DNA from 3 places in the Pseudoselenomonas caprae genome. Region 1 is predicted to be linked to each of the others. Evidence: predicted binding sites of a transcription regulator. Region 1 holds the regulator's gene; each other region holds the start of a gene.
The links. Region 1 encodes HrcA, which represses chaperone genes, less so after heat shock. Its sites were predicted from a motif close to TGTTAGCACTCNNNNNNNNNGAGTGCTAACA; they were not measured.
Positions count from the first base shown of each region.

Region 1 (10,095 bases):
AGAACATGGATTATCTCGATACGAACCGCGTCATGATCACCTATCATATCCCGCTCAATGAGATCATCTTCGATTATTTCGACCGCCTGAAATCGGCGACGCGCGGCTATGCGTCGCTCGACTATGAGCTGGCTGACTACAAGGAATCGAAACTCGTCAAGGTCGATATCCTGCTCAATGGTGACCCGGTCGATGCGCTGTCGACTATCGTCCACAAGGACCGGGCCGCTGGCCGTGGCCGTCAGCTGGCGGCGAAGCTCAAGGAAATCATCCCACAGCAGATGTTCGAGATTCCCATCCAGGCAGCCATCGGCAGCAAGGTCATCGCGCGTGAGAACGTGCGCGCCCGCCGTAAGGATGTCCTGGCCAAATGCTATGGCGGCGATATCTCGCGCAAGCGCAAGCTGCTCGAGAAGCAGAAGGAAGGCAAGAAGCGCATGAAGGCTGTCGGCAGCGTCGAGGTGCCGCAGGAAGCATTCATGGCTATCCTCAAGATTGACTGATAGGAGAAATCTATGGAACAGAAGCAATGGGGCGTTTATGTCCACATTCCCTTCTGCCGCCAGAAATGCTTCTATTGCGATTTCCCGTCCTTTGCCGGGCGGGAGCGCTATATGGAAGAATATGTACGAGCCCTGTGCCAGGAAATCGCGGTGCGGGGCTCTTCGTATGCGCGGCGTTGGGGCAATCCTGCGACTATCTACATCGGCGGCGGCACGCCATCGGCTCTGCCGGCTGCGCTGATGGAGCAGCTGCTGCTGGCCATCGGCACGGTTTTCCGTCCGGCGGACGCCCAGGCCGAATTCACCGTGGAGTGCAATCCGGGGACTGTTGATGCGGCCTATCTGGCCATGATGCGGATACACGGTGCCAACCGCCTGTCGTTTGGCGTGCAGAGCTTCGATGATGGACTCTTGCGGCGCATCGGCCGCATCCATGATGGGCAGCAGGCTGTGCAGGCGGTGACGATGGCCAAGGCAGCGGGTTTTTCCAATATCAGCATCGACCTCATGTATGGCCTGCCAGGGCAGACGCTGGCGCAGCTCAAAGCCAGTGTGGGACAGGCCCTGGCCTTGGAGCCAGCACATATCTCGATCTATGGCCTGCAGCTGGAGGAGGGTACGGCCTTTGCCCGCATGCAGGAAATGGGGAAACTGGAGCTGCCAGATGATGAAGCTGTCGAGGAAATGTATGATTATATGACGGAAGTCCTGCCGGCAAAGGGCTATGAGCGCTATGAGATCTCTAACTTTGCCCGGGACGGTCTGGCCAGCCGTCATAACCTCAGCTACTGGCAGGATGTGCCGTATCTGGGGCTGGGCGCAGCTGCGCATTCTTATCTGGAGGGGCAGCGCTGGGAAGCTGTTGCAGGGATTCCTGACTATATCGCTTTGATACAGGCGGGCAGGCGCCCCTGCGAGCCTGAAGAGCCGGCGACGCGGGCGATTGCCATGGAGGAATTTGCCTTCCTGGCCCTGCGCACAGCGGCGGGCATCAGCCGCCAGCAGTTCCAGCAGAAGTTCGGCTGCTCGCTGGATTCGGTCTATCAAAAGGCCGTGCAGCGGCTCAGTGCCAAAGGGTTTCTCATCGATGATGGTGATGCGGTCCGCCTTACCAGGCTCGGCATGAAGTATGGCAACTGGGCTTTTGAGGAATTCTTGCTGACGGAAGAGGAATAAAGAAGCTTGTTCTTTTGACTTTTTGCCTTTTTACTGTTGACTTTTTGCCTTATTCGCGTTATTATCTTAATAGATTCGAAGTTAGCACTCATTGCTGTTGAGTGCTAACAGCGAAAGTGAATAAGGGAGGAGGGATGCAGATGCCCGAGCAGATTGACGAGCGCAAGCAGCGGGTGTTGAAAGCGATCATCGATGATTATATCGAGACAGCTGAGCCTGTCGGCTCGCGAACCTTGGCCAGGAAGCATGACCTTGGTGTCAGTCCGGCGACAATCCGCAACGAGATGGCGGATCTTGAGATGCTTGGTTATCTTGAGCATCTGCACACTTCCTCTGGACGGGTGCCGTCGTCGAAGGGATACCGCTTCTACGTGGATGGCCTGATCCCGCCGCAGCCGGTCAGCGCCGAAGAGAAGGCGCGCATCGACCGCTGGTACCAGTCGCGGGTCAAGCGCATCGAGGAAGTATTCCAGGAAACCGCGCATATCATTTCGCAGGTGACGAAGAATGTTTCCCTTGTGCTGGCCCCACAGGTCACGCAGGCTAAGTTCCGCTGTCTGCAATTCCTGCCGCTCGATGACCGCCGCGTCATCACGGTGCTCATGACCGATGCCGGGTTCATCGAGAACAAGATCCTCGAGATGCCGGATGGCTCGGTCTTCGAGGATTTCCAGCGCATGGCCAAGGTCATTAATGCGAACCTGGCAGGCCATTCGCTGCAGACAATCGAGCATCATTCGCTGGCACAGATACAGGACGAGATACAGGATCAGCTGCTTTACGAGTCGGCACTGGAAATCATCCAGCGGGCATTGGATTCGGGCAAACACGAGCGGCTGTATCTCGGAGGTACGACACAGCTTTTGAGCCAGCCTGAGTTCCATGATGTGGAAAAGGTCAAAGAGATGCTCTTGATGCTGGAAGAAGAGGAGCTCATGAAGGATATCCTGCATGCCCACATGGGCGATGGCCTGGAGGTCACGATCGGGCAGGAGAATGAGAACCAGCACTTCAAGGACAGCAGCATCATCACGGCGACCTATCATCTCGATGGCGAGCTGCTGGGCACGATTGCCGTGCTGGGGCCGACCCGTATGGAGTACGCCAAGGCCATGAGCCTGCTGGAGTACATGAACACCAACCTTACCGATGTCATCAAACGCTTTCACTGGTAGAACCTGCTGGTGCTTAGCAAGATAATATATCCCCTTTGAAAGAGGTGAAGAAATTGCCATCATTCATGAAAGATGAATTGAAAAAGAAAGATGAGCAGAAACTTGACGAGATGCAGCAGGAAATCGATCAGGCAGCAATGACTGAGGAAGCTGAGGAAGAGGCACCTGAGGCGGCAGAGAACGCCGAAGCGGGCGCTGAGGAGCCAGCCGCTGACGATGCGCAGCAGCAGGTGGAGAAACTCACGGCGGAGCTCAAGGAGCAGACCGATCGGTCGTTGCGGCTGCAGGCTGACTTTGAGAACTTCCGCCGCCGCACGAGCAAGGAGAAAGAAGAACTTGCCGCTGTGGTGACCCAGGGCATCCTCAAGGATATGCTGCCGCTCCTCGATAACTTCGAGCGTGCTATGGCCGCTGAGGCCAAGGACGGCGAGGCTTTCCAGAAGGGCGTGGAGATGATCTTCACGCAGTTTGGTGAGGTGCTCAAGAAGAACGGTCTTGAGAAGATCGAGACCGAGGGGCAGAAATTCGACCCGAATTTCCATCAGGCCGTCATGCGTGTCCAGAACGAAGAGCTTGAGGACGATGATATCGCCCAGGAGCTCCAGAAGGGCTACATGGTCAAGGGCCGGGTGATCCGCCCGAGCATGGTGCAGGTCGTAGCCAACTAAAAGGTCAACAAAGTTTTATTTCCCATAGATTGCAAGATGTTTTTAGGAGGATTTCAAGATGTCTAAAGTTATTGGTATTGACTTAGGTACGACGAACTCCGTTGTATCTGTTATGGAAGGCGGCGAGCCGACGGTCATCACGAACCCGGAAGGCAGCCGTATCACCCCGTCCGTTGTCGGCTTCACGAAAGACGGCCAGCGTCTCGTCGGACAGCTGGCAAAGCGCCAGGCTGTTTCGAACCCGGATCGCACGATCGCATCGATCAAACGCCACATGGGCGAGTCCGACTACAAAGTAACGGTTGACGACAAGAGCTATACGCCGCAGGAGATCTCGGCTATGGTCCTGCAGAAGCTCAAGGCTGATGCAGAGGCATACCTCGGCGAGACGGTCAGCCAGGCTGTCATCACGGTTCCGGCTTACTTCAACGACAGCCAGCGCCAGGCTACGAAAGACGCTGGTAAGATCGCCGGCCTCGAAGTCCTGCGTATCATCAACGAGCCGACGGCCGCTGCGCTGGCTTATGGCCTTGACAAGGATGATGACGAGACGATCCTCGTATTCGACCTTGGTGGCGGTACGTTCGATGTCTCGATTCTCGAGCTTTCGAGCGGTACCTTCGAAGTTCTCGCTACGAACGGCGATACGCACCTCGGCGGCGATGACTTCGACCAGGCTGTCATGGACTGGATGGTTGAGGAGTTCAAGAAAGAGAACAACATCGACCTCTCCCAGGACAAGATGGCTGCGCAGCGCCTCAAAGAGGCTGCAGAGAAAGCTAAGATCGAGCTTTCCAGCATGACCCAGACGAATATCAACCTGCCGTTCATCACGGCTGATGCTACGGGCCCGAAACATCTCGACCTCACGCTGTCGCGTGCGAAGTTCGATGAGCTCACGAGCAGCCTCGTTGAGCGCACGATGGAGCCGACCCGCAAGGCTATGGCTGATGCTGACCTCTCCGGCAGCGATATCAACAAGATCATCCTCGTCGGTGGTTCCTCCCGTATCCCGGCTGTCCAGGAAGCTATCCGCAAGTTCCTGGCCAAAGAGCCGTCGAAGGGTGTCAACCCGGATGAGTGCGTATCGGTTGGTGCTGCTATCCAGGGCGGTGTCCTTGTTGGTGAGGTCAAGGATGTCCTGCTTCTCGATGTAACGCCGCTGTCTCTCGGTATCGAGACGCTGGGTGGTGTCTGCACGAAGATCATCGAGCGCAACACGACGATCCCGACGCACAAGAGCCAGGTATTCTCCACGGCTGCCGACAACCAGCCGTCCGTTGATATCCATGTCCTGCAGGGCGAGCGCGAGATGGCTGCCGGCAACAAGACGCTGGGCCGCTTCGAGCTCTCCGATATCCCGCCAGCTCCGCGTGGGGTTCCGAAGATCGAGGTTTCCTTCGATATCGATGCCAACGGTATCGTGCATGTATCCGCTAAGGATCTCGGCACGGGCAAAGAGCAGAAGATTACGATCCAGTCGGACGGCGGCATGACCAAGGAAGATATCGACCGCATGGTCAAAGAGGCTGAGGCACATGCAGCTGAGGATAAAAAGCAGAAAGAAGCCATCGATGTCAAGAACCAGGCTGACAGCTTTGTTTACCAGGCTGAAAAGACCATCAAGGATCTCGGCGACAAGGCTGACAAGGCTCAGGTGGCCAAGGTACAGGAAGGTGTCGACAAGGTAAAAGAGGCTCTGAAGAGCAACGATACCGAGACGATCAAGAAGGCTATGGAAGAGGCGCAGAAGCCGCTCTATGAGATGAGCGCAGCTGCTTATCAGCAGGCACAGGCTGCCGGTGCAGCTCAGGGCGCTGAGGGTGCTCAGCAGGCTGGTGCACAGCAGGATGCCAAGAACGACGACGATGTAGTCGATGCAGAGTATACGGAAGTCAAAGACGATAAGAAATAATCGGCGATTTTGATGGATGGATTGTTGGGAGCCTGCGGGCTCCCAACAATTATATTTAAGGATGGTGCAACGTGAGCGATAAACGCGATTATTATGAGGTGCTGGGCGTCGAGAAGGGCGCGTCGGCAGCGGAGATCAAGAAGGCCTATAAGAAAATGGCCCGCAAATATCATCCGGACCTCAACCGCGACGACCCGAAGACTGCCGAGGAGAAATTCAAGGAAGTCAACGAGGCCTACGATGTCCTCAAGGACCCCCAGAAGAAAGCCCAGTACGACCAGTTCGGTCATGCGGCCTTTGAAGGCGGCATGGGCGGTGGCGGCGGCTTTGGCGGTTTCGGCCAGGGTGGCTTTGGCGGCTTCGGTGGCGGCGGTATGGATGACATATTCGATATGTTCTTCGGCGGTGGCGGACGCCGCCAGTCGCGCGGCCCGCAGCCACAGCGCGGCAGCGATCTGCGCTATGATCTCGAGATCACCTTTGAGGAAGCGGCCTTCGGCAAGAAGGTCGAGCTCAACATCCCGCGTACGGATGAGTGCAGTGCCTGCCATGGCACGGGCGCAGCACCGGGCACCAGCCCGGAGACCTGCCCGGACTGCGGTGGTACGGGTACGCGCCAGACGGTGCAGAACACACCCTTTGGCCGCATGGTCAATCAGACGACTTGCGGCCGCTGCCACGGCACGGGCAAGATCGTCAAGAATCCTTGTGGGGAGTGCCATGGTACAGGCCGCAAGAAGGTGACGAGCAAGATCGAAGTCAGCATCCCGAAGGGAATCGACAACGGCCAGCGCGTGCGCGTGCGCGGCGGTGGCGAGGCGGGTACCCTCGGTGGCGGCAAGGGCGATCTTTACGTCTATGTGTTCATCAAGCCGCATAAGATCTTCCAGCGCCAGGGCAATGATGTTGTTGTCGAGGTGCCGGTATCCTTCGTGCAGGCTGCACTGGGCGATAAGATCCAGGTGCCGACCATCGATGGCACGGTTGAGATCAAGGTGCCGGCCGGCACGCAGTCGGGCAAGATCCTGCGCCTGCGTGAGAAAGGCATCCCGCATCTGCGTGGTACGGGCCGTGGCGACGAGCATGTCGTCATCAAGGTGCTGACGCCGCAGAATCTCAACCAGCGCCAGAAAGAGCTCCTCAAGGAGTTCGGCGAGATCAGCGGCGACAAGGTAAATCCGGAGCAGAAGAGCTTCCTCGATAACCTCAAGAACCTGTTCAAGTAACAACCAGCAATAAAATAAACAAGTGAGGGGAACCTTACTTGTTTATTTTTTTTTGAGACTATATAATTTTAGTTACATCATACGCTGGCATGGTGAGTGATGGGTGATATATTTTCTTGTTTTTTGCAGACAATGCTTATATAATTAGATAATTACTGAAGGACAAAAGGAGCGATGCATTTTGAAATGGGCAGAAGTAAGTATCCTGACCACGCATGAAGCCACGGATGTGGTGGCTGAAATCTATCATGATATCGGTGCGCAGGGCGTTGTCATCGAGGATCCGGAACTCCTGAACAGCTATATCGATTCGGGGATGTGGGATTTTTCTGATATCCAGCGTGCCGAGAATACGGAGATTGTCACGGTCAAGGCATATCTGCCCATGGATGAAGACCTCGATAGCAGACTTCGTGATTTCGAGCAGCGTATCAAGGCATTCCGCGAGATCGAAGGCGATGGCATCACGAAGGGGTCCTGTGAGATTTCCTGGAAATCCGTCCAGGATGAGGATTGGTCCGATAACTGGAAGAAGTATTTCCATCCGGAAAAAGTCGGCGGTATGATTGTCATCAAACCGACCTGGGAGGATTATACGGCAAGTCCTGACGATATTGTCATTGAGCTCGATCCGGGAGCTGCTTTTGGTACGGGCACGCATCCGACGACAGCCATGTGTATCCGCGAGTTGGAAAAGCTGGTTCGTGGCGGCATGCGTGTATTTGATGTAGGAACGGGCTCGGGGGTTCTCTCGATTGCTGCGGCAAAACTGGGGGCTGGAGATGTGACAGCCATGGATTATGACCGTACAGCAGTCAATGTAGCGGCAGAGAATATCCGGGAAAATCATGTGGAGCATATCGTCAAGACAGGTATCAGCGATATCTTGAAGTCGTTTGAGGGTAAAGCAGATCTCATCGTGGCCAATATCATTGCCGATATTATTATCCGCTTGTTTGCGGAACTCGACGAACATTTGGCAGACGGTGGCAAACTGTTGGCATCGGGCATTATTACCGAGCGTGTGGCGGATGTTACCGAAGCTTGCATAGCAAATGGCTTTGTCGTGGATAAGGTTATCGAGGAAAAAGGCTGGGCTGCTATGGTCATAAGCCGTGGAGATGATAAATGAGACGGCTTTTTTATAAGGGAATCCTGGCTGATACCGTTGAAATCACGGGCAGTGATGCGCACCATTTGATGCATGTCATGCGGGCTAAGGCCGGTCAGGAAATCATCCTGGTGGATGATGAAAACCAGGTAGCCCGTATGGAAATGACGGCTTTTCGTGAAGATGCGGTAACGCTCACTTTGTTAGAACGGTTGGAAGCTGATACCGAATCGCCAATCGATTTGGTATTGGCGCAGTGCCTGTTGAAGTCTGATAAGATGGATATGGTGGTACAAAAGGCAGTAGAACTGGGGGCAGTCGGTGTCATTCCAGTTCGCAGCCAGAACTGTGTGGTGCGCTATGATGCCAAAAAAGCAGCTGCACGGCAGCAGCGCTGGCAAAAGATTGCCGATGAGGCTGCCAAGCAATGTGGCCGGACGGCGCTACTAGCAGTGGACTCGGTAACAGACATCAAAGCACTTATCGCAGCGGAGAAGGAATGCGAAGACAGTGTGTTGGTTTTTTTCTATGAAAATGAAGATACGCAGACGGTTAAAGAGTATCTGCGTCAAATAAAAAGCCGGCGTATTGTGCTGCTGGTGGGGCCGGAAGGCGGTTTTTCCCTGGATGAAGCAAAGGCTGTGGAAGAGGCCGGTGGCAAAAGTGTGACGCTGGGGCCGCGGATCTTGCGTGCGGAAACGGCGGCGTTAACAGCAATGTCGGTGGTTCAGTATGAATGTGGAGATTTAGGATAAGGAGGCTCTTTACCTTGCCAAAGGTGGCATTAACGACACTGGGCTGCAAAGTCAACCAGTTTGAAACCGAAACAATGGAAGGTCTGTTCAAGCAGAAAGGGTATGAGATCGTGCCCTTTGAGGAAACGGCAGACTTCTATGTCATAAATACCTGCTCGGTCACGAGTCTCGGCGACCGCAAGTCGCGGCAGATCATCCGCCGGGCACAGCGCCAGAATGAGCAGGCGATCATCGCGGTCTGTGGCTGCTATTCGCAGGTGCATCCTGAGGAAATCAAGGCAATCGAAGGCGTGCGCGTCGTGCTGGGCACAAAGGAGCGCAGCCAGATCGTCGAGCTGGTCGAGCAGGCGGCCCGCGAGGATGGCATCATCGATGAGGTCGGCAATATCATGGAAGCCCGTGATTTTGAGGACATTCCGCTTTACGATATGCCGCAGCGCACGCGCGCATTCCTCAAGATCGAGGATGGCTGCCAGAATTTCTGCTCGTACTGCATCATCCCTTATGCGCGCGGCCCGGTCAAGTCCCGGCATCTCGACAAGATCCATGCCGAGGCAAAGAAACTCGTTGCCGCAGGCTTCAAGGAAATCGTGCTGACGGGCATCCATCTTGGTGCTTATGGCCGCGATCTTGCGGGCGAGGTCACGCTGGCCGATGCCTGCCGTGAGGTCTTGAAGGTCGAGGGGCTCAAGCGGCTGCGTCTGGGTTCGCTGGAGTCCATCGAGCTGTCGCCGGATCTCTTCGAGCTTATCCGCAGCGATGAACGCTTTTGTGCGCATCTGCATCTGCCGCTGCAGGCCGGTTCGGACTCCGTGCTCAAGGATATGAACCGCCATTACGATACGGCTGAGTTTGCCCGCCTGATCGAGCATGTCGAACGTGAAGTACCGGGGGTGGCTGTGTCGACGGATATCATTGTGGGTTTCCCTGGCGAGACGGAGGAACAGTTCCAGCAGGGGCTCGCGTTCGTCGCAGCGATGAATTTCTCGCGCATGCATGTATTCCCCTATTCGCGCCGCAGCGGGACTCCGGCAGCTGAGCGCAAGGACCAGATCCCCGACCCGGTCAAGAAGGAGCGGGCCCATCGCATGCAGGAACTGGCTGCACGCAAGACGCAGGAATTCCATCAGCAGTTCCTCGGCAAGACGCTGCGCGTATTGTTTGAGACGGATACGGACGGTATCACGGACGGCCTGACGGACAATTATATCCGCGTCTACACCGATGATGCCGTCGTCTGTGGCGATCTCTATGAGGTCGAGCTCGAACGCCTTTACCGCGATGGCGTCTGGGGCAAGGTCACGGAGAAGGTAAAATAATTTTCACGGTTTAGCAGGGAATTCGCGATTCTTAGCGAATTACTATAAAAGTATCGTGTTTGCGGCCTTTTTTCTGGCAGGCACTCACGCAAAGAGCAAATACAGCAAAGGAGGTGTTATCGATGGCAGATTGTATTTTTTGCAAGATTGCGCAGAAGGAGATCCCTTCCAGTCTTGTCTATGAGGATGAGCAGGTTGTAGCATTCAAAGACCTTGAGCCGCAGGCTCCGGTCCATGTGCTGGTCAT
Region 1 is NZ_VTOZ01000030.1:1,745-11,839, forward strand. It holds gene lepA (translation elongation factor 4) at 1-503, shown strand, start outside; gene hemW (radical SAM family heme chaperone HemW) at 516-1,679, shown strand; gene hrcA (heat-inducible transcriptional repressor HrcA) at 1,820-2,854, shown strand; gene grpE (nucleotide exchange factor GrpE) at 2,920-3,522, shown strand; gene dnaK (molecular chaperone DnaK) at 3,581-5,437, shown strand; gene dnaJ (molecular chaperone DnaJ) at 5,509-6,663, shown strand; gene prmA (50S ribosomal protein L11 methyltransferase) at 6,845-7,795, shown strand; gene FZ041_RS12025 (16S rRNA (uracil(1498)-N(3))-methyltransferase) at 7,792-8,529, shown strand; gene mtaB (tRNA (N(6)-L-threonylcarbamoyladenosine(37)-C(2))-methylthiotransferase MtaB) at 8,544-9,848, shown strand; gene FZ041_RS12035 (histidine triad nucleotide-binding protein) at 9,971-10,095, shown strand, end outside.

Region 2 (10,095 bases), on a different contig from region 1:
ATCGTCTATGCCTGCGATGCCGGCATGGGGTCTAGTGCCCTGGGGGCAGCCAGCCTGCGCAAGAAACTCCGCAAGGCCGGCTATGATAATATCTCGGTTACCAACGCCGCCATTGGCAGCATCCCGAAGGATGCGCAGCTTGTGGTCACGCATGAGAAACTGGCACAGCGGGCCGTGGAGGATTCGCCGCAGGCAGAGCATATCTTTGTCCGCAACTTCACCCAGAATGATGTGTTTGAGCAAGTAATGGCCCGCCTGACGGAAAAAAAGGCGCAGAGTGCAGTATCAGCTGGCGTGATGGTAGCTGGGCAGCATGGTGCCAAGGAGCGCCATATCCTCGATATGACGAACATCCAGCTCGGGCTCACCAGCGTTACCAAGGAAGAGGCTATCCGGCAGGCCGGCGAGGCATTGGCTGCTGCTGGTTATGTCGATGAGCCCTACATCGAAGGCATGCTGAACCGCGAGAAGGACATCAGCACCTACGTCGGGCGCGGCATCGCCATCCCGCATGGCGAGAACAGTGTCAAGGATTCGATCCGCGAGTCAGGCATCGTCGTCCTGCAGTATCCCCAAGGCATCAAGTTCGGCAAGGATACGGCCTATCTGCTGGTCGGCATCGCTGGCAAGGACAACGACCACTTATCCATCCTGGCAAACATTGCCGCAACGCTGGATGAGTGCTCGGAGGCTGAGCTCGATACACTCTATCATACGAAAGACCCTAAAGTTCTTTATGAGCGCTTTGCGCTGGCATAAATAAATACGAACACTGACATGTCCCTTTTTCGTCAGCTTGGAAAGCCCATGGCTTTTCTGCTGACGGAGAGGGGACTTTTTTTATGGAGGAATTCAAGATGAAACAGGCAGTACATTTTGGCGCTGGCAATATCGGCAGAGGATTTATCGGCGAGCTGCTGGTCCGTTCTGGTTATGAGGTGGCATTTGTCGATGTGAACAAAGAGCTCGTTGACCTTATCAATGAGCGCCGAGGATATGATATCGAAATCGTCGGGGATGAGCCGCAGAAGATTCATGTGGAGCATGTGCGGGCTATCAACAGCGCAGAAAACCCTGAGGAACTCATGCAGGCTATCGAGCAGGCCGATATCATCACGACAGCCATCGGGCCCAATATCCTGAAATTCATTGCGCCGAATCTGGCCAAGGGCTTGGCACGCCGCTTGAAACGCACCCAGGCACCACTCAATATCATTGCCTGTGAGAATATGGTGGGCGGTTCGTCGCTGCTCAAAAGCTATGTCTACGAGCACCTTACGCCGGAGGAACGGGCGATGTGTGATGCCTGGATCGGCTTTCCGGATGCTGCTGTCGATCGCATCGTCCCCTTGCAGAAAAATGAAGATCCGTTGCTTGTGAAGGTCGAGCCCTATGCCGAATGGGATGCCGATGTGACCCAGGCCAAGGGAGAACCGCCGGCGATTGAGGGGCTTACCTGGGTGGAGAATCTCGAGGCCTATATCGAGCGCAAGCTGTTCACAGTCAACACGGGGCATGCATCGATTGCATATCTTGCTTATCGCAAAGGCATCAAGGATATCTACACGGCCATGCAGGATAAGAGCATCGTCGACATGGCCCGTCAGGTATGGGCAGAGACCGGCAGCCTGCTCATCAAGAAGTTTGGGTTCAATCCTGAAACGCATAAGCAGTATATCGAGACAACGGAGCGGCGTTTCCGCAATCCTCATCTTTCTGACGAGGTCACGCGGGTTGCCCGCGGGCCCAAGCGCAAGCTCGGCGCCAAGGATCGTCTTGTGAGCCCGGCGTCGCAGCTTTTAGCGCAGGGGCAGAAACCCTCGGCCTTGGCGACGGTCATCGGCGCAGCCTTCCATTTTGACTATGAGGGCGATAAGGAGGCGCAGGAAGTACAGCAGGGCATCCAGCGCGAGGGACTGCACCGCGCCATCCATAACTATACCGAAATCCCGGAGAACTCGGAACTCTTCCGCATGGTGGAGAACAAAACGGCAGGATTCTAAGGGAAATCAAAGGCCTTTCCAAGCGGGAAGGCCTTTTTGATTTTTTGACTATTTTTCGTTTGCTTATTGACATTTTGACTAAGAACGGTTACTATAAGAATTGTAGTTAGCACTCGGGTTTAGTGAGTGCTAACAAGATAACTTTGTTATTCCATTATATAGGAGGAAGATACCTATGATTAAGCCATTGGGCGAAAGAGTTGTCATTGAAGTTTCTGAGGGCGATGTAAAGACCGCCAGCGGCATTGTACTGCCGGATACGGCCAAAGAGAAGCCGCAGAAGGGAACGGTTGTTGCTGTAGGCACTGGCAAGCTGCTCGAGAATGGTGAGCGCGCTGCTATGGAAGTCAAAGCTGGCGACGTTGTTGTCTTCTCCAAATATTCCGGCTCGGAAGTCAAGGTTGACGACAAAGAGTACCTGATTGTCCGCGAGAGCGACATCCTGGCTGTACTGTAAGATAGACTTTTTGGAGGTAATATAAATGGCTAAACAGATTCTGTTTGATGAAGATGCACGCCGCGCACTGGGCCGCGGTGTTGATGCACTGGCTAACGCCGTAAAAGTTACGCTTGGACCGAAAGGCCGCAACGTTGTTCTGCAGAAAAAATTTGGCGCACCGACGATTACGAACGATGGTGTGACGATTGCCCGCGACATCGAGCTCGAGGATCCGTTCGAGAACATGGGCGCACAGCTTGTCAAAGAAGTTGCTACGAAGACCAACGATATCGCTGGTGATGGTACGACGACGGCAACGCTGTTGGCTCAGGCTATGATTCAGGAAGGCATGCGCAACGTTGTTGCAGGTGCTAACCCGATGATCATCAAGAAGGGTATCGATACGGCGGTCAAAGCTCTCGTCGAGGAAATCAAGACGAAGGCTAAGAAGGTTGATGGCAAGGCTGATATCGCTCAGGTCGCTTCCATTTCTTCGGCTAACGAAGAGACGGGCGAGCTGATTGCTGAGGCTATGGAGAAGGTCGGCAAGGACGGCGTTATCACGGTTGAGGAGTCCAAGTCCATGACGACGAACCTTTCCGTTGTTGAGGGCATGCAGTTCGACCGCGGCTATATCTCCCCGTACCTCGTAACGGATACGGACAAGATGGAAGCAATCCTTGACGATCCGTATATCCTCATCACGGACCGCAAGATTTCCGCTATCGCTGATATCCTGCCGATTCTCGAGCAGGTTGTGAAACAGGGCAAACAGCTTGCTATCATCGCTGAGGATGTTGACGGTGAAGCTCTGACGACGATTGTTGTCAATAAGCTCCGCGGCACGTTCAAAGCACTGGCTGTCAAAGCTCCGGGCTTTGGTGACCGCCGCAAGGCTATGCTCGAGGATATCGCTATCCTGACGGGCGGTAATGTCATCAGCGAGGAACTCGGCCGCAAGCTCGACAGCGTTACGCTTGAGGACCTGGGCCGTGCTCGTCAGATCCGCTCCACGAAAGAGGAGACGACGATTGTTGATGGCGTTGGCGATAAGGATGCTATCGCTGCTCGCGTTGCTCAGATCAAGAAACAGATTGCTGAGACGACGTCTGACTTCGATAAAGAGAAACTCCAGGAGCGTCTGGCTAAACTCGCTGGCGGCGTAGCTGTCATCGAAATCGGCGCTGCAACGGAAGTTGAGATGAAAGACCAGAAATACCGCATCGAGGATGCACTCAACGCTACGCGCGCTGCAGTTGAGGAAGGTATCGTCGCAGGTGGCGGCACGACCTTCATCGATATCCTGCCGGCACTGGATAAGATCCAGGTCGAGGGTGATGAGAAAGTCGGCGTGAACATCGTTCGCCGTGCCATCGAAGAGCCGGTTCGCCAGATTGCCAACAACGCAGGCCTCGAGGGCTCGGTCGTTGTCGAGAACGTCAAGAAAGCTGGCGACGGCATCGGTTTCAACGCACTGAAGAACGAGTATGTTGACATGATCAAAGCTGGTATTGTCGATCCGGCTAAGGTTACGCGTTCTGCTCTGCAGAATGCTGCTTCGATTGCTTCCATGGTCCTCACGACGGAGACTCTCGTCGCTGACAAACCGGAAGAGAAACCGGCTGCTCCGGCAGCTGCACCGGGCATGGGGATGCCAGGCATGATGTAATATAGATCACAGCGTGTATATGTGATTTGATAGGGAACAGACTATGGATTAATGTGATTCATAGTCTGTTTTTCTTTTTGCCAAAAAGTTATAATAGAGATGACTCATAGATTACGCAATAGGAAGAAGGTGCTTGTATGAAACAGTTTTCGTATGATTTTCATGGCCTGACAGGCCTTGATGAGGCCTTAAAGGATTTTCAGGCGAAATGCCCGCAGAAGTATTCGGATATCTTGGTACAGGTGTTTACTTGTATCAGTGAGCAGTCTATCGTCAGTTCCATGGTGGAGCAGATTTCAGCTGCTATCCCGCTGGCAAAAGTGGTGGGGACGGTTACGTCGGAGCTGCCACTCATTGAGGAATGGGAAAAGCGGAGAACCCAGCTCTGCATCATGGTGTTTCAAGACACGCAGGTAAAGATCCATGCATTTTCGCGAGGTGAGCAGGAGGTGGAGCATGCGTGGCAGCGGAAGGTGGGGCTGGAGCTTGCCGAATGCTGCCAGGAAACGCAGCATCTGGCAGGATTGGAACTGTTGATTACAGCACGTTCTGTAGACGTTCGTCCCTTTTTGAAGGCGCTGGCGCATAAAGTCCATGATGTGCCTGTTTTTGGCGGTGGTGCATATGCAGCAGTGAAAGGAGAAGTGCCATTTATCTTTTCTGCTGATGGCATTGTCAGTCAGGGAATCTTAGTGGTTGCTTTCAGCAGCTGTCGGCTCCAGCTGCTGGTGGCTGACAGTATGGGCTGGCGGCCGTTGGGGAAGACGATGACGATCACGAAGATGATCGATGACTACACCATAGCTGAGCTTGATCATAAGCCTGCGGCGCTGGTTTATGAGAAATATTTGGGTGTTACTCGTGAGGAGTTTCGGAGTTTCAATGTTTCAGAGTTCCCACTGCTGGTCGAGCGGGATGGCAACCTGCTGGCACGGCCGCCGATGGGGCGGACCGAAGATGATGCCCTGACTTTTGCGGCTGACCTGCAGGCAGGGGAGAAGGTGCGCCTTTCCTACGGCGATCCGCAAACAATCATCAATCAGGCGCTGCACATGAGCCGCAAGATCCAATCGTTCCAGCCGGAAGGAATCGTGTTGATCAGCTGTATTGGCCGCCATTTCTATGTCGGAGAGGCGGAGAAACCAGAAATAGAATGGTATCGGAAAATTGCTCCGGTATCTGTCTGTTATACCTATGGCGAATATCTGCGGCAGGGCAGCAATATCAATACGCTGACCATCACGTTTGTGGCTGTGGCCTTCCGTGAAGGCAATCGGTCTGTGCAGGCAGAGACTCCTGCTGTTGATGCCCTGGAAAATCAGGATTTCCAGGAGTATTTGTCGATGGTTCATCGCCTGGCCCATTTTGTCACCGTAAGTTCACAGGAGCAGGAAAGACTGGCGGCTCAGTTGGCTGAGGCCAATGCGAAACTTGCTACGGCGAACAAGAAACTGCAGGCGCTTGCCAGCATGGATCGGCTTACACAGCTGCTGAATCGCGGGGAAGTGGAACATCATCTGCAGGAACTGGTTCAGCACTGGACGAAGCGGCAGCGCGTTTTTTCCGGCCTTCTGCTCGATATCGATAATTTCAAGAAAATCAATGATTCGTATGGTCATGATGTGGGTGATCATGTGCTGGTAAGCCTGGCAGAGGTATTGCGGGGCTGCGTGCGCGGCCATGATTTCGTCGGACGCTGGGGTGGTGATGAATTCCTGGTCTTGCTGCCTGATGCTGAGGCGGATTATGCCGTGCAGGTAGGGAATCGCATCCGGGCGTCCCTGCAACAGACGCCTGTACTGCCAGATAGTGGCTGCATAACAGTCAGCATTGGTGCCGGTCAGATCTTTACAGAGGATGATTTCCAGGATTTCTATCAGCGGTTGGATAAAGCGCTGTATGCAGCGAAGCATAACGAAAAAGACCAGGTAGTGCTGGCGACCTGAATGACTTCTCAAGGGATGTCCCTTGCCCAAAGGGACATCCTTGCGGAAGTACTCGGGGCAAAGTATTGACTTATATAGGCGGATTGGTTATAATAAGCGAGCATTGATAAATTCATCGATGCACAAAAATAGAGGAAAATCCAGAAAAGAATATCCTGTTGTTCTGGTGTAATGAAAGGAAAATGATTCCTAGCGCAAGTTCTCCTAAGCGGACGGTTTGCTTAGGAGAAGACGAGGAGAAGGTTGTCGAACAGTCAGCGGATGCCTTCCGGCCGGTCCGGTCGATAGAGATCTGTTAAAGCCCAGGTGTGAGCCTGGGGGAAGAGCGGATGGAGGACACAACAGGAATAGTACAATTTCATAGGAGGTACTATTATGTGTGGTATCGTAGGTTATGTCGGTGACAAGCAGGCAGCAAGCTTCTTGCTCGATGGTCTTGCCAAGCTGGAGTATCGTGGTTACGACTCGGCTGGCATCGCTGTGTTCAATGGCGAGAGCATCCGTGTCGAGAAGAGCGTCGGCCGCCTGGCGTCCTTGAAGGACAAGATCAAGGACGATATGCCGCAGGGCGTTATGGGTATCGGTCATACCCGTTGGGCTACCCATGGCCGTCCGTCGGATCGCAACTCCCATCCGCATACGGACTGCTCGGGTGATTTCGTTGTCGTCCATAACGGCATCATCGAGAACTACCTGACACTCAAGGAAGATCTTATCGAGAAGGGCCATGTCTTCAAGTCCGAGACGGATACGGAAGTCGTTGCGCATCTCATCGAAGAGGTCTATAATGGCGACTTCGTTTCGTCTGTACGCGAGGTACTGCGCCGCATCGAGGGTTCGTACTCCCTCGTATTCATGAGCAGCAAGCATCCGGGGATGCTGATCTGCGCCAAGCAGGATAACCCGCTGGTTATCGGTCTGGGCGAGGGCGAGAACTTCATCGCTTCGGATATCCCGGCTATCATCCAGTACACGCGCCGTACTTACATCCTCAACGACGGTGAGATGGCTGTCCTCACGAAGGATTCCATCAAGATCTCCAACCGTCAGGGTGAGCCGGTGACCAAGAAAGTCTTCGAGGTCAACTGGAATGCCGAAGCTGCTGAGAAGGGCGGCTATGAGCACTTCATGCTCAAGGAGATCCACGAGCAGCCGAAGGCTGTCCGTGACACCATGAGCCAGCGCATTGCCAAAGACGGCAAGAGCATCATCATGGATGAGCTCAAATGGGACGCTGACTATCTGAACTCGTTCAACAAGATTTATATCGTTGCCTGCGGCACGGCTTATCATGCTGGCCTGGTAGGTAAATATTATATCGAGAAACTTGCCCGTACGGTTGTCGAAGTCGATGTGGCTTCGGAGTTCCGTTATCGTGAGCCGATCGTCGATGAGAACACGCTGTTCATTGCAGTTTCTCAGTCGGGCGAGACGAGCGATACGCTCGCTGCTATGAAGGAATCCAAACGCTTGGGGGCGAAGACGCTGGCACTTACGAATGTTGTCGGTTCGTCGATTGCCCGCGAGGCAGATCAGGTGCTCTACACCTGGGCTGGCCCGGAGATCGCCGTTGCTTCGACCAAGGCTTATACGACGCAGATCGTCCTGTTCTTCATGCTGGCGCTTTACATGGCCCAGATCAAACAGACGCTGAAGCCGGAGCGCGTAGCTGAACTCATCGATATGCTCCATCAGATTCCGACGCAGGTCAGCCGCACGCTGGAGGATGTCGAGCCAATCAAGACCTTTGCGAAACAGTATGGCTTCAACGAAGATGTCTTCTATATCGGCCGTTCCCTTGACTACGATGTAGCCCTCGAGGGGTCGCTGAAGCTCAAGGAAATCTCCTACATCCATGCCGAGGCTTATGCAGCTGGTGAGCTCAAGCACGGCACGCTGGCCCTGATTGTCGAAGGTGTACCGGTCATTGCGCTGGCTACGCAGAAGAGCGTTTATGAGAAGACGCTGTCGAACATCAAAGAGGTCAAAGCCCGTGATGCTGTCGTCATCGGTATCGCTGCCGAGGGGGACGAGGAGCTCGAGAAGTATGTCGATCATGTCATGAAGGTTCCGGAGACGGATGAGCTCCTGATCCCGATCCTCACGGTCGTACCGCTGCAGCTCCTGGCTTATTATGCCGCTATTACGCGCGGCTGTGATGTTGATAAACCGCGCAACCTTGCAAAATCGGTTACGGTTGAGTAATCTGACGGGTCAAACCTTTTGACCGGTCAAGCATAGAATCCCGTTCGTATCGTGGATACGGACGGGATTTTTTTCGTCGGAAAAGATTCTTTTGTATTGAACGGTTTCGTGATAAAATAGAAGGCGTTCACTTTTGGCAGTACAGGAGGGTAAATGAGAAGAATTGGCAAGAGAATTACTGAAACTTGAACATATCAATAAATCTTATGAAGACCGGCAGATCCTGGAAGATCTCAATCTCACGGTACATGAGAACGAATTCCTTACCTTGTTGGGGCCGTCAGGCTGTGGCAAGACGACAATCCTGCGCATGATCGGCGGCTTTGAGACGCCGGACAGTGGCCGCATCCTGTTCGATGGACAGGACATCACGCGGCTGCAGCCGGAGAAGCGTCAGGTCAACACGGTCTTTCAGAAGTATTCGCTGTTTTCCCATATGGATGTAGCGGAAAATATCGCCTTCGGCCTCAAGCTCAAGGGCAAGAGTGCCAGCTACATCAAGGATAAGATAAAATACGCACTGAAACTTGTCAATCTTGACGGCTATGAGCACGCGCGGGTCACGCAGATGTCAGGGGGCCAGCAGCAGCGCATTGCCATAGCGCGGGCTGTGGTCAACGAGCCGAAGGTGCTTTTGCTGGATGAGCCGTTTTCTGCGCTCGATCTCAAGCTGCGCCAGAATATGCAGCGTGAGATCGTCAAGCTCAAGAAAGAGCTCGGCATCACGTTCATCTTTGTCACGCACGACCAGCAGGAGGCTTTGTCGATGTCCGATACTGTCGTGGTCATGAACCAGGGCTGGATCCAGCAGATCGGTACGCCGGAGAGCGTCTACAACGAGCCGGAGAACGCCTTTGTGGCGGACTTCATCGGTGACAGCAATATCATCGACGGTGTCATGGTGCGCGATAAGCTCGTGCATCTGCTCGGCAAGGATATCCCCTGCATCAATACGGGCTTTGGCGAGAATGTGCCGGTCGATGTGCAGATCCGTCCGGAGGACATCCAGATCTGTGCACCGGCAGACGGGCAGTTCCGCGGAATCATCCGCCAGGTGGTGTTCAAGGGCACTGTCTACGACATCACGATCGAGGCGGGCGGCTTCTCCTGGCTCGTGCAGACCATCACCGGTCACGAGCAGGGGGCGGAGGTCGGCATCCGCTTGGCTCCGGCTAATATCCAGATCATGGCGAAACCGGCCTCGGAAGATGAGGAGGCCGTGTCTGATGAATAATTCCAAATCCTTGCAGCGTTTGTTCACTGTGCCGTTTGGCATCTGGGCGGCGCTGTTCATCATCCTGCCACTCTTTTTCGTGCTCTGGCATGGACTGACGGATGAGGCGGGTGTTTTCACGCTGGCGAATCTGCAGGTGGTCTTGCAGTGGGAATATCTGAAGGCGCTGGGCTTATCGGCGGAGCTGGCCTTGATCAGCACGGTGATCTGCCTGGTCATGGCTTATCCGCTTTGCTTGATCTTGCAGCAATTGCGGCGGATGAAGGGAATCATGATCTTCCTGCTGTTCCTGCTGCCCCTGTGGATGAATTCCCTGCTGACGACGATGGCCTGGCAGACCATCCTTGAAAAGAACGGGATTCTCAATATGTTTTTGCGTTTCTGCGGCCTGCCCGATATGACGATTATCAATACGCCGCTGGCCATTGTCATCGGCATGGTCTACAATTTCCTGCCGTACATGGTGCTGCCGCTCTATGTGGCGATTTCGCGCATTGATCACAGCGTCATTGAAGCGGCTTGGGATTTGGGCGCAAATCGCTGGCAGACATTCCGTCATGTCATGCTGCCGTTATCTATGCCGGGAATCGTGAGCGGCT
Region 2 is NZ_VTOZ01000016.1:4,682-14,776, reverse strand. It holds gene FZ041_RS08545 (PTS mannitol transporter subunit IICBA) at 1-759, shown strand, start outside; gene FZ041_RS08540 (mannitol-1-phosphate 5-dehydrogenase) at 858-2,003, shown strand; gene groES (co-chaperone GroES) at 2,179-2,460, shown strand; gene groL (chaperonin GroEL) at 2,486-4,111, shown strand; gene FZ041_RS08525 (sensor domain-containing diguanylate cyclase) at 4,249-6,057, shown strand; gene glmS (glutamine--fructose-6-phosphate transaminase (isomerizing)) at 6,433-8,262, shown strand; gene FZ041_RS08515 (ABC transporter ATP-binding protein) at 8,426-9,496, shown strand; gene FZ041_RS08510 (ABC transporter permease) at 9,489-10,095, shown strand, end outside.
Region 2: groES (co-chaperone GroES) is a predicted target of HrcA. The motif match lies at 2,108-2,138, and genes of this name have one in related genera.

Region 3 (10,095 bases), on a different contig from region 1:
TGCCAGGCGAGTACATCGATATCAACTCCTTCGAGAGTGCCAATACGAAGGCCATCGAGGAAGGCGGCGAGCCGGCTGTTGCTAAGCCGATCCTTCTCGGTATCACGAAGGCATCGCTGGCTACGGATTCCTTCATGTCCGCAGCATCGTTCCAGGAGACGACTCGTGTCCTGACGGATGCTGCCATCAAGGGCAAGGTCGATCCGCTGATCGGTCTGAAGGAGAACGTCATCATCGGTAAACTCATCCCGGCTGGTACGGGCATGAGCCGTTATCGCAACCTCAAGATTGTCGATAACGATCCGAAACCGGCTCCGGAGGAAACGGCTGAGGAGACTGCCGCAGCTGAAGCCACCGAGGCATAAGCAATTGCTGCAATAGAAAAGAGGAAACCATCCCACTGGATGGCTTCCTCTTTTTTTAGTGCGTATTGCGGTATTCGCGGGGGGAGCACTTGAACATTTCCTTGAAGGCGCGGGAGAAAGTCGAGTAGTCAGCAAAGCCGACCTCACTGGCAATCTGGGCAATCGGCAGGTCGCTGCGCAGCATGTCGCGGGCGAGCAGCAGCCGCTTGCTGCGGATGTATTGGTGGAGGGCATAGCCGGTATCAGCCTTGAACTTGCGCATCAAGTAGAACTTGCTGGTATAGGTGTGCGCTGCAAGGGCGTCGATGCTGAGCTCATCGGCCAGATGCTGGTTGACATAGGCGAGCACTTCCTGGATCTTGGGATCGTAGGTTGCATTTTCAAGTCCGGCGAGTTCATGGCCTTCGAGCAGCCGATTGACGAGAATCATGAATTCAATGAATAAAAGCTCGGTGTAGAGCCCGTTGGCAAAGCCTTCGCCATGCGCGGCTTTTTCAAGCTTATCCATATGGAAAAGCAGGTCATGGCTGGTCCCAGGGGCTTGATGCATGACACTCGCGGTTTCGCGGGCCTGCAGGAAGCAGTGACCAAGATCGGTATGCTCTGGATCTTGACGCTGCCAGCGTTCGAGGAAGGCTGGCGAGACATAGATGACGATGCGCTCATAGTCAGCCGAGCCTGGCAGGAACACGGGCCGGTGGATCTCACCAGCCGAGACAAAGACGATGTCACGGGCCGTAAGGTGGTACGTTTTGCCTTCGATGACGTAGTCGACATTGCCGCTCAGAAACAGGATGATTTTATGGAAATCGTGGTAGTGGAAGGCAATCGGCTGCAGCGTGGGGTCCTTGAGGCGGAACACGCGGAAATCACTGGCGAGATAGCCTTTTTTCTCATAATCACTCACGGGAATGCTCCTTTCGTAGCTATAAGGTATAAAGCTAGTATAGTACAGTTTTTGCAATATTTAAAGCAGAAATTGTGATTTTATTGCAAATTAAACCTTGCTATAATAAAAACATCGAATTTGAGAAAACGCTCGTGAGAGCAGGACGTTAGAAAGGCCGGTGACAGAAATGATGTTGGTTCGCAGCTATCTGGTGGAGGATAAAGAAATCATGGTACTTGATGGGACGGCAGGCTACATGCCAGGCGAAGCGGCTATCCGTCTGCTCACCAGCCGCCAGGGCGTGGGAGCTGACCGCGTGCTCGTATTCACGGGAACCCAGGAGATTCCGTCCTTTACGGCCTTCACGAAAGACGGTGTACGTGAAGAGCTCACGGCTGCTGATTACCGCGTACTGTCTCATACCAAAGTGAATTTCGAGATTCGCCTGACCGACTGCTTTGTCGGCCGCATGCGCGAGGCTGATGCAGTGGACGAAACTGCTGCCTGCTGAAATCTACGGATAGATAGGCTTCCTCTCAGCTGAGGAGGTCTATTTTTTTGCTCATTTTACCGATATTAAAGAACTTCCAAGGCTCCTTTAAATGAATTTAAAGAATAAAGGCACAAAATAATACCTGTATTTATGCGTATGTCATGGTTGTTCTTTTATTGGGAGGGTATTTATGTTTTCCATGATTGTGCTGGCAATACCAGTAATTATTCTATTCGTCATTATCTTTGCAGCGATTACGATGATGTATGTGAAGGCGTCGCCGAATCGGGCCATCATCTTGTCGGGCCTGCGCAGGGAGCCGCGCTTCCTCATCGGACAGGGCGGTATCAAGATCCCGGCTTTGGAGCGTGCTGACTATCTGTATTTGGGGCAGATTTCTGTCGATATCAAGACGGGGCAGTCAGTGCCGACGAATGATTTCATCAACGTGCGTGTCGATGCCGTGGCCAAGGTGGCCGTGGCCAAAGATATCGAGGGGCGCAAGATTGCGGCGCTGAACTTCCTCAACATGAACCCTGAGGAAATCGCTGTGAGTCTGCAGGATTCCCTTGAAGGTAACATGCGTGAAATCATTGGTACGCTGGATCTCAAGGACATCAACACCGACAGGGATTCTTTCTCGGATCAGGTGGTCAGCAAGGCTTCGAAGGATATGCGTAACCTCGGTATCGACATCATCTCGTGCAATATCCAGAATGTCACCGATGATAACGGCTTGATCGTTGACCTTGGTGCTGACAATACGGCCAAGATCAAGAAGGATGCAGCGATTTCCCGTGCCCAGGCAGAGCGCGATGTGGCAATCGCACAGGCAGCGGCATCGAAGGAATCCAATGATGCCAAGGTCAAGGCCGAGCTCGAGATTGCTCAGCGTCAGACTGACCTAGCCATCCGCAAGGCCGAGCTGCAGAAACAGTCGGACATCAAGCGTGCTGAGGCTGATGCTGCCTATGAGATCCAGAACCAGGAGCAGCAGAAATCCATCCAGACGGCCACGGTCAATGCGGAGATCGCCAAGACCGAGCGCGAGCAGGAACTCAAACAGAAACAGGTTGCTGTCCGTGAGCAGGAACTGGCGGCAGAAATCCAGAAAAAGGCCGATGCCGATAAATATGCCATCGAGGTGAAGGCACAGGCAGAACTGGCCAAGCAGCAGCGCGATGCAGAGGCACGTCTCTACATCCAGCAGAAAGAGGCCGAGGCACAGAAAGCACAGGCTGAGGCCAAGAAGTATGCGATGGAGCAGGAGGCTGCTGGTATCAAGGCCAAGGGCGAGGCAGAAGCAGCAGCTATCCGGGCCAAAGGTGAGGCTGAGGCTGCAGCGATGGACAAGAAGGCCGAGGCCATGAAGAAATACGGCAAGGCCGCTATGGCACAGATGGCCATCGAGATCCTGCCGCAGGTAGCTGCCGAGATTGCTAAGCCGCTCACGGCCATCGACAAGATCTCGATCATCGGCGGCGGTGAAGACGGCGCATCCGTCGGACCTATCGCGGGCAATGTACCGCTGGTATTGGCCAAGACGTTCCAGTCGGTTAAGGAAAGCACGGGGGTAGATCTCGCCGACATTATGCGCAGCGAGTCATACGATGCGAAAGTCACGCGCAATGTCAATGTGACGGGGGATACGACGCCGGAGGAAACGGCGAAGATGGTAGCTGTGGCGAAGGCGCTTGATGAGAAAAATAAATAATATACCTACCCTCGCTCTCTGTTACGTTTGGATAATGCTGATTATTTCCGGTGATAGGTCACGAATTACCCCGTGACCCCCGAGCTACGTATTATCGGGATCCTATTTCACATGAACTGGCAATTTGCCAGCACCTTGCATTTTTTTTACAGAGTCATGATATAATATGGATGACATAGCATCGGGAACAGGAGGGACGGACGATGACTTATGAGGAATTGTACCAGGCGGCGCAGGCGCAGGGATTTGCTGGTTCGTATGAGGAGTTTCGCGTGGCCTATGATAACTATCAGCGGCTGAATCCCGCGACGGAGGCACAGATCCGCGGGCTGGTGGCAGATAATACGCTGGTTCATGTCATGAACCAGTCGTTGAAGCTGGTTTATAAATCGCTTTGATCTTGAGCTTCAGCGGGGAAGCAGCGAGCGGGCTGACCGGTCCATTGACCAGTCAGCCCGCTCTTTTTTGCGTTGCGGTAAAGGCAGTGGTTAGTAATTTGACTTTTTGTTTTTTATGTCGTATACTAATGCTTGTACGTTAGCACTCGGTAAAGCAGAGTGCTAAAAAAACGATTTCAATCTTTTCAGATAAAGGAAGGCAGATAGCAATGGCAAAAGAAACCCATGAATTCCAAGCGGAGACCAAGCAGCTCCTTGACCTCATGATCCACTCGATTTACACGAATCATGAGATTTTCCTGCGTGAGCTCATTTCCAATGCATCGGACGCGATTGACAAGGTTCACTTTGAGAGCCTGACGAACCGCGATATCCTTGAGGGCGATGACAGCTTTGAGATTTTCCTTGAGCCGGATGCTGAGGCGCATACGCTGACGATCTCCGATAATGGTATCGGCATGAGCCGCGAGGAAGTCATCGAGAACATCGGCACGATCGCCAAATCGGGCACGAAGGCCTTCATGGAGCAGCTCAAGAAAGCCAAAGAGGCCAGCGAGAGCGGCGAAAACAGCACGGATAAGGAGCTCATCGGCCAGTTCGGTGTCGGCTTCTACTCGGCTTTCATGGTGGCTGACAAGGTCACCATCGTGACGCGCAAGGCTGGCGAGAAGCAGGCAACGCGCTGGGAATCCACGGGTGATGGCTCCTATAGCATCGAGGAATGCGAGAAGGAGAAACGTGGCACGAGCATCACGATTTCGCTGGGCAAGGACTTCTTCGGCGATGCTTCGGAGGAGAACTACACGGATACCTACAAGCTTGAGAGCCTGGTCAAGAAGTATTCCGACTATGTCCGCTATCCGGTCAAGATGAACTTCACCTTCGAGGAGACGCCGAAGGATGAGGATGGCAAGCCCATCGAGGGGGCCGACAAGGTGAAACGCGTCGAGTTGCGCACGCTGAATTCCATGCAGCCGCTCTGGACGAAGAACAAGAGCGATATCAAGGACGAAGAGTACGAGGAATTCTTCAAGAATCAGTTCCATGAGTGGGAAAAACCGATGGAGGTCTTCCACACCCATGCAGAAGGTTCTGTGGAGTATACGGCTCTCCTGGCAATCCCGGCCAAAGCACCGTTCAACCTCTATCATACGGATTATGAGCCGGGTGTCCAGCTCTATTCCCGTCACGTATTCATCATGGACAAGTGCAAGGACATGCTGCCAGACTACCTGCGCTTCATGAAGGGCCTTGTCGACTCGCCGGATCTGTCCCTCAACATCAGCCGTGAGCTGCTGCAGCAGAGCCGTGAGCTCAAGACCATCGGCAAGGCGCTGGAGAAGAACATCCTCAAGGCGCTGGCCCGCAAGATGAAGAACAAGCGCGAGGACTATGAGAAATTCTGGAACGAGTTTGGCAAGTCCCTGAAGATCGGCGTCTACAACAGCATGTATGCTGGCAGCGACACGATCGACAAGCTCAAAGACCTGCTACTCTTCATGAGCTCGAAGGAAGGCAAGCTTGTATCCCTCAAGGAATACATCGAGCGCATGCCGGAGAGCCAGAAGAAAATATACTATGCGACGGCCAAGGACAAAGAGACCATCGAGCAGCTGCCGCAGATGGAGACGCTGCGCGACAAAGGTCTCGAGGTTCTGTATCTCCTCGACCCGGTCGACGAGTTCTGCATCGAGACGCTGCGTGAGTATGAGGGCAAGCAGTTCCATTCCATCAGCCGTGGTGACCTTGACCTCGATGATGCCGAAAGCCAGGAGGTCAAGAAGGAGACCGAGGACATCCAGAAGAAGAACGATGATCTCATGAAGGACATCAAAGAGGCACTGGGGGATAAGGTAGCTGACGTCAAGGTTTCGGCCCGTCTCAAATCGAGCGCTGTCTGCCTCGTCGCTGATGAGGCTGGCCCGTCGCTTTCGATGGAGCAGACCTTCGCTGAGATGAACAATCCGTTGTTCAAGGCGCAGCGTATCCTTGAGATCAATCCGCATCATGACCTCTTTGCCCGCCTGCAGTCGCTGCATGGCGCTGGCAAGGACAGCCAGGATTTCAAGGACTATTGCGACCTTCTCTACACGCAGGCCCTGCTTATCGAAGGTATCCTGCCGGAGAATCCGGTCGACTTTGCCAATAAGGTCGCCAAACTCATGGCCAAATAAGCAATATTTTACGAAAAATAAGAACCTGCTCCGGCTCCGGGGCAGGTTTTTGTTTCCTGTTGGCGAATAAGATAATATAGAATGAAATGAAATGGAGGGCATAGAATGGAGAATCAGCCGAATGCAGAATGGTTTGAACATGTAATTAGCAAACTCGAAGACGTTGATGATGTGCTTTTGATGGAAGGCCATCAAAAGTCACACAAAAAAGTCAGTGATGCACTCGAACTCTTGAATTGGGCCGAAGAGAATCTCACGCGGGGCACGCTGCCATGCATTGCTACGCGTCATAGCACGCGCAAGTTCAAGCAGGAGCCCATCGAGGAGGAAAAACTCCGGCAGGTCATCGAGGCTGGCCGTCAGGCACCGAGCGGCAAGAACAAGCAGCAGAATCACTTCCTCGTCGTGCGCGATAAAGCTGTCCTTGAGCGTCTTGTAGAGCTCGTGCAGCAGGAATTTGCCAAGATGGAGATCACCGATGAGAACAGCGAGGATATTGGCGGCGCAATCCGCTTGGCCAAGAAGGGCAACTATGTCTTCAAATACAATGCGCCCTGCCTGATCATCGTCGCCAACAAGCGCAATTATGGCAATCGCTATGCCGATACGGCCTGCGCCATCGAGAACATGATGCTCGCGGCCAATGCGCTTGACCTCGGCTCGTGCTGGATCAACCAGCTGCGCTGGCTCAAGGATAATCCAGTCATCATGGAGTACCTCTATGAGCTGGGCCTGCATGAGGAGGAAGCCGTATTCGGCTCGCTGTCCCTCGGCTATGCCGACAGCGAAGACGGCCTGCCGAATCGCCGCGAAATCCCCATCAAGGGCAACGAAGTCACTTATATTGGCTGAAACATAAGAAAAGCGAAAAACAAGGGTGTTTTGCCCTTGTTTTTTCTTGTTTATTTCGATATAATATTGACAGGAAGTAAAGAAAACGTTTACTGAAAACCGCTTTTCCAGCGCGAGGAGGATGCTGATATGGCTGATCAGAAATTTACCGTAGAGAGACTGGCAGATCCGACATTTTTCCAGGAGAACCGGCTGCCGGCTCATAGTGACCATGCGTTTTATGCCGACGTGGCGGAGATGGCACGAGGGGAATCGTCCTTTTGCCGCACGCTGAACGGGCTATGGCATTTCCACTTCGCGAAGAATCTCGCACTCAGGCCGCAGGGCTTTGAGGCCGTGGACTTTGACTGCCGCAGCTGGGATACCATCCGCGTGCCGGCGCATCTCCAGCTGGAGGGCTATGGCCATCCGCAGTATACGAACCAGACGTATCCATGGGATGGCCACGAGGCCGTGACGCCGGGGCAGGTGCCGCAGCGGGAGAATCCCGTCGGCTCGTATGTCAAGTATTTCGTGCTGCCTGCGGGCTGGGAAAATGCGTTCATCTCGTTCCAGGGAGCTGAGTCGGCATTGGCCGTTTGGCTGAACGGTCATTACGTCGGTTACAGCGAGGATTCGTTCACGCCAGCAGATTTTGACCTCACGCCGTACTTGGTGGCGGGGGAGAACAAGCTGGCAGTGCAGGTTTATCGCTTTAGCTCGGGCAGCTGGATCGAGGATCAGGATTTCTGGCGGTTCAGCGGATTGTTCCGCGATGTCACGCTCTATACGAAACCGGCCGTCCATGCCGAGGATATCTGGCTTAAAGCTGTGCCGCAGCATGGATATCAGGATGGTTGCTTGAGCCTTGATTTCAAATGGCGTACGGCAGAAAAGAAAACGATTACGGTAGAGGTGCTGGCGCCGACTGGCCAAAAGGTGCTTACCAAGCGTCAGGAGTTGACCGGTCAGACCAGCCATTTTGAGGCGGAGATCGATAATGTAGCGCTTTGGAGTGCGGAGCATCCGCATCTCTATCCGCTGGTGGTCTCTGTTTATGATGCGGAGGAGGTGCTGCAGGAAGTCATCCCGCTGCAGGCAGGCTTCCGTGAGTTCAAGCTGGAAGATACGCTGATGAAGATCAACGGACAGCGCATCGTCTTCAAGGGCGTCAACCGCCATGAGTTCGACTGTTATAGTGGCCGTGCGATGGACCCGGCCTCGTTTGAGCAGGATATCATCACGATGAAGCGCAACAACATCAATGCACTGCGCTGCTCGCATTATCCGAATTCGAGCTATATCTATGAGCTCTGTGACCGCTATGGGCTTTATGTTATCGACGAGACGAATCTGGAGACCCATGGTACCTGGCAGAAGAATGGCTTGCTGGCCCGCGATGAGCATACGCTGCCTGATGATCATGAGGAGTGGCAGGACATCATCCTTGACCGTGCGCAGTCGATGCTTGAGCGCGACAAGAACCATGCGTCCATCATCATCTGGTCGTGTGGCAATGAGTCCTGTGGAGGCAAGGATATCTATGTGATGAGCGAGTACTTCCGCAAGACAGACCCGAGCCGCCTCGTGCATTACGAGAGCATCTTCTGGGATCGCCGCTATAATGACACGAGCGATATGGAAAGCCAGATGTATCCGAAGGCCGCCGATATCAAGGCGTTCCTGCAGGAGCATCGCGATAAGCCGTTCCTCTGCTGTGAGTATACGCATTCGATGGGCAACAGCAACGGCGGCATGCATAAGTACACGGAGCTCACGGAAACGGAGCCGTTGTATCAGGGCGGCTTCATCTGGGACTTTGTCGATCAGGCGCTCTGGCATAAGGACCGCTATGGGCAGGATGCCCTGGGCTATGGCGGCGACTTCGGCGACCGCTCCACGGACTATAATTTCAGCGGCGATGGCATCCTGTTTGCGGACCGCCGGCCGACGACGAAGCTGCAGGATGTGAAGTTCAACTATCAGGACTTCACGCTGGCAGTAGATGCGGAAAAGGTAGTCATCAGCAACAAGAGCCTGTTTACGGATCTGGCGGAATACGACCTGCAGCTGACGCTGGCGCTCGATGGCCGCGTGCTCTGGCAGAAGACGCTGCCGGCACCTGCTGCAGCACCAGGCCAGAGTGCGACGGTAAGCCTGGCGGAACTGCCGCTCACCGATACTGGCGAGGAGTGTGTCACGGCATCGCTCCAGTTGCGTGAGGATAAGCCCTGGGCAGCACGCGGTTATGAGGTTGCCTTTGGACAGGGCATCTGGACGGTAGATGAAGTCGAGCTGCCAGCGGCAGCTGAGGCTGTGGAGTGCACGGATTTCGGTACGGAAGAGCGCTCTCTCCATTATCAGCCGCAGGAGAGTCTGCACACCTATACGGATAAGCCGCTGCATATCGTACAGGGGGACATCAATCTTGGCGTGCAGGGCGAAGGCTTTGAGATCCTGTTCTCCAGTGCGCAGGGAGCATTGGTTTCCTACAAGCATAATGGTGTGGAACTCATCGAGGAGATGCCGCGGCCGAGTTTCTGGCGGGCACCGGTCGATAATGACTATGGCAGCCGCCGCGATTTCGCGGTGGCCCAGTGGAAGCTTGCCAGCCTCTATCGCCGCTGCGTCAAGAAGGAAATGCGGCAGGAAGGCGGTGAGTGGACGGAATACAACTGGTTCGGCCAGCTGGGCATCAAGGAGTATGAAGCCCGCAAGATTTCCGTGCGGTTCACCTATGAGCTGGCAACGCAGCCAGCAGCCAGCTGCCGTATCACCTATACCGTCTGCAAGGATGGCTCGCTGAAGACGGAGCTTGACTATGAGAAGGTCGAGGGCCTGCCGGAAATCCCTGATTTTGCGATGGTCTTTACGCTGCCAGCTGACTATGACCGCATCCGGTTCTATGGCTATGGCCCGCTCGATAACTATGCGGACCGCCAGCAGGGGGCAAAGCTTGGCATCTATGAGACGAAGGTCAAGGAGGAGGTCGAGCCGTATCTGCTGCCGCAGGAGTGTGGCAACCATGGCGGCATCCGCTGGTTTGAGGTGACGGATAACCGCGGCCGCGGCGTCCGCATCAGTGGTGATACGCCGTTTGCGGCTTCGGCACTGCCTTATAGCGCCCATGAGCTGGAGAATGCCCGCCATGGCTATGACCTGCCAGCAGTGCATCACACGTTCCTGCGGGCGTCACTGGGTCAGTGCGGTGTCGGCGGCGATGATACTTGG
Region 3 is NZ_VTOZ01000019.1:2,377-12,471, reverse strand. It holds gene rpoC (DNA-directed RNA polymerase subunit beta') at 1-365, shown strand, start outside; gene FZ041_RS09470 (AraC family transcriptional regulator) at 421-1,272, opposite strand; gene FZ041_RS09465 (hypothetical protein) at 1,442-1,765, shown strand; gene FZ041_RS09460 (flotillin family protein) at 1,938-3,461, shown strand; gene FZ041_RS09455 (hypothetical protein) at 3,665-3,859, shown strand; gene htpG (molecular chaperone HtpG) at 4,069-6,033, shown strand; gene FZ041_RS09445 (nitroreductase) at 6,139-6,885, shown strand; gene lacZ (beta-galactosidase, LacZ type) at 7,015-10,095, shown strand, end outside.
Region 3: htpG (molecular chaperone HtpG) is a predicted target of HrcA. The motif match lies at 3,997-4,027, and genes of this name have one in related genera.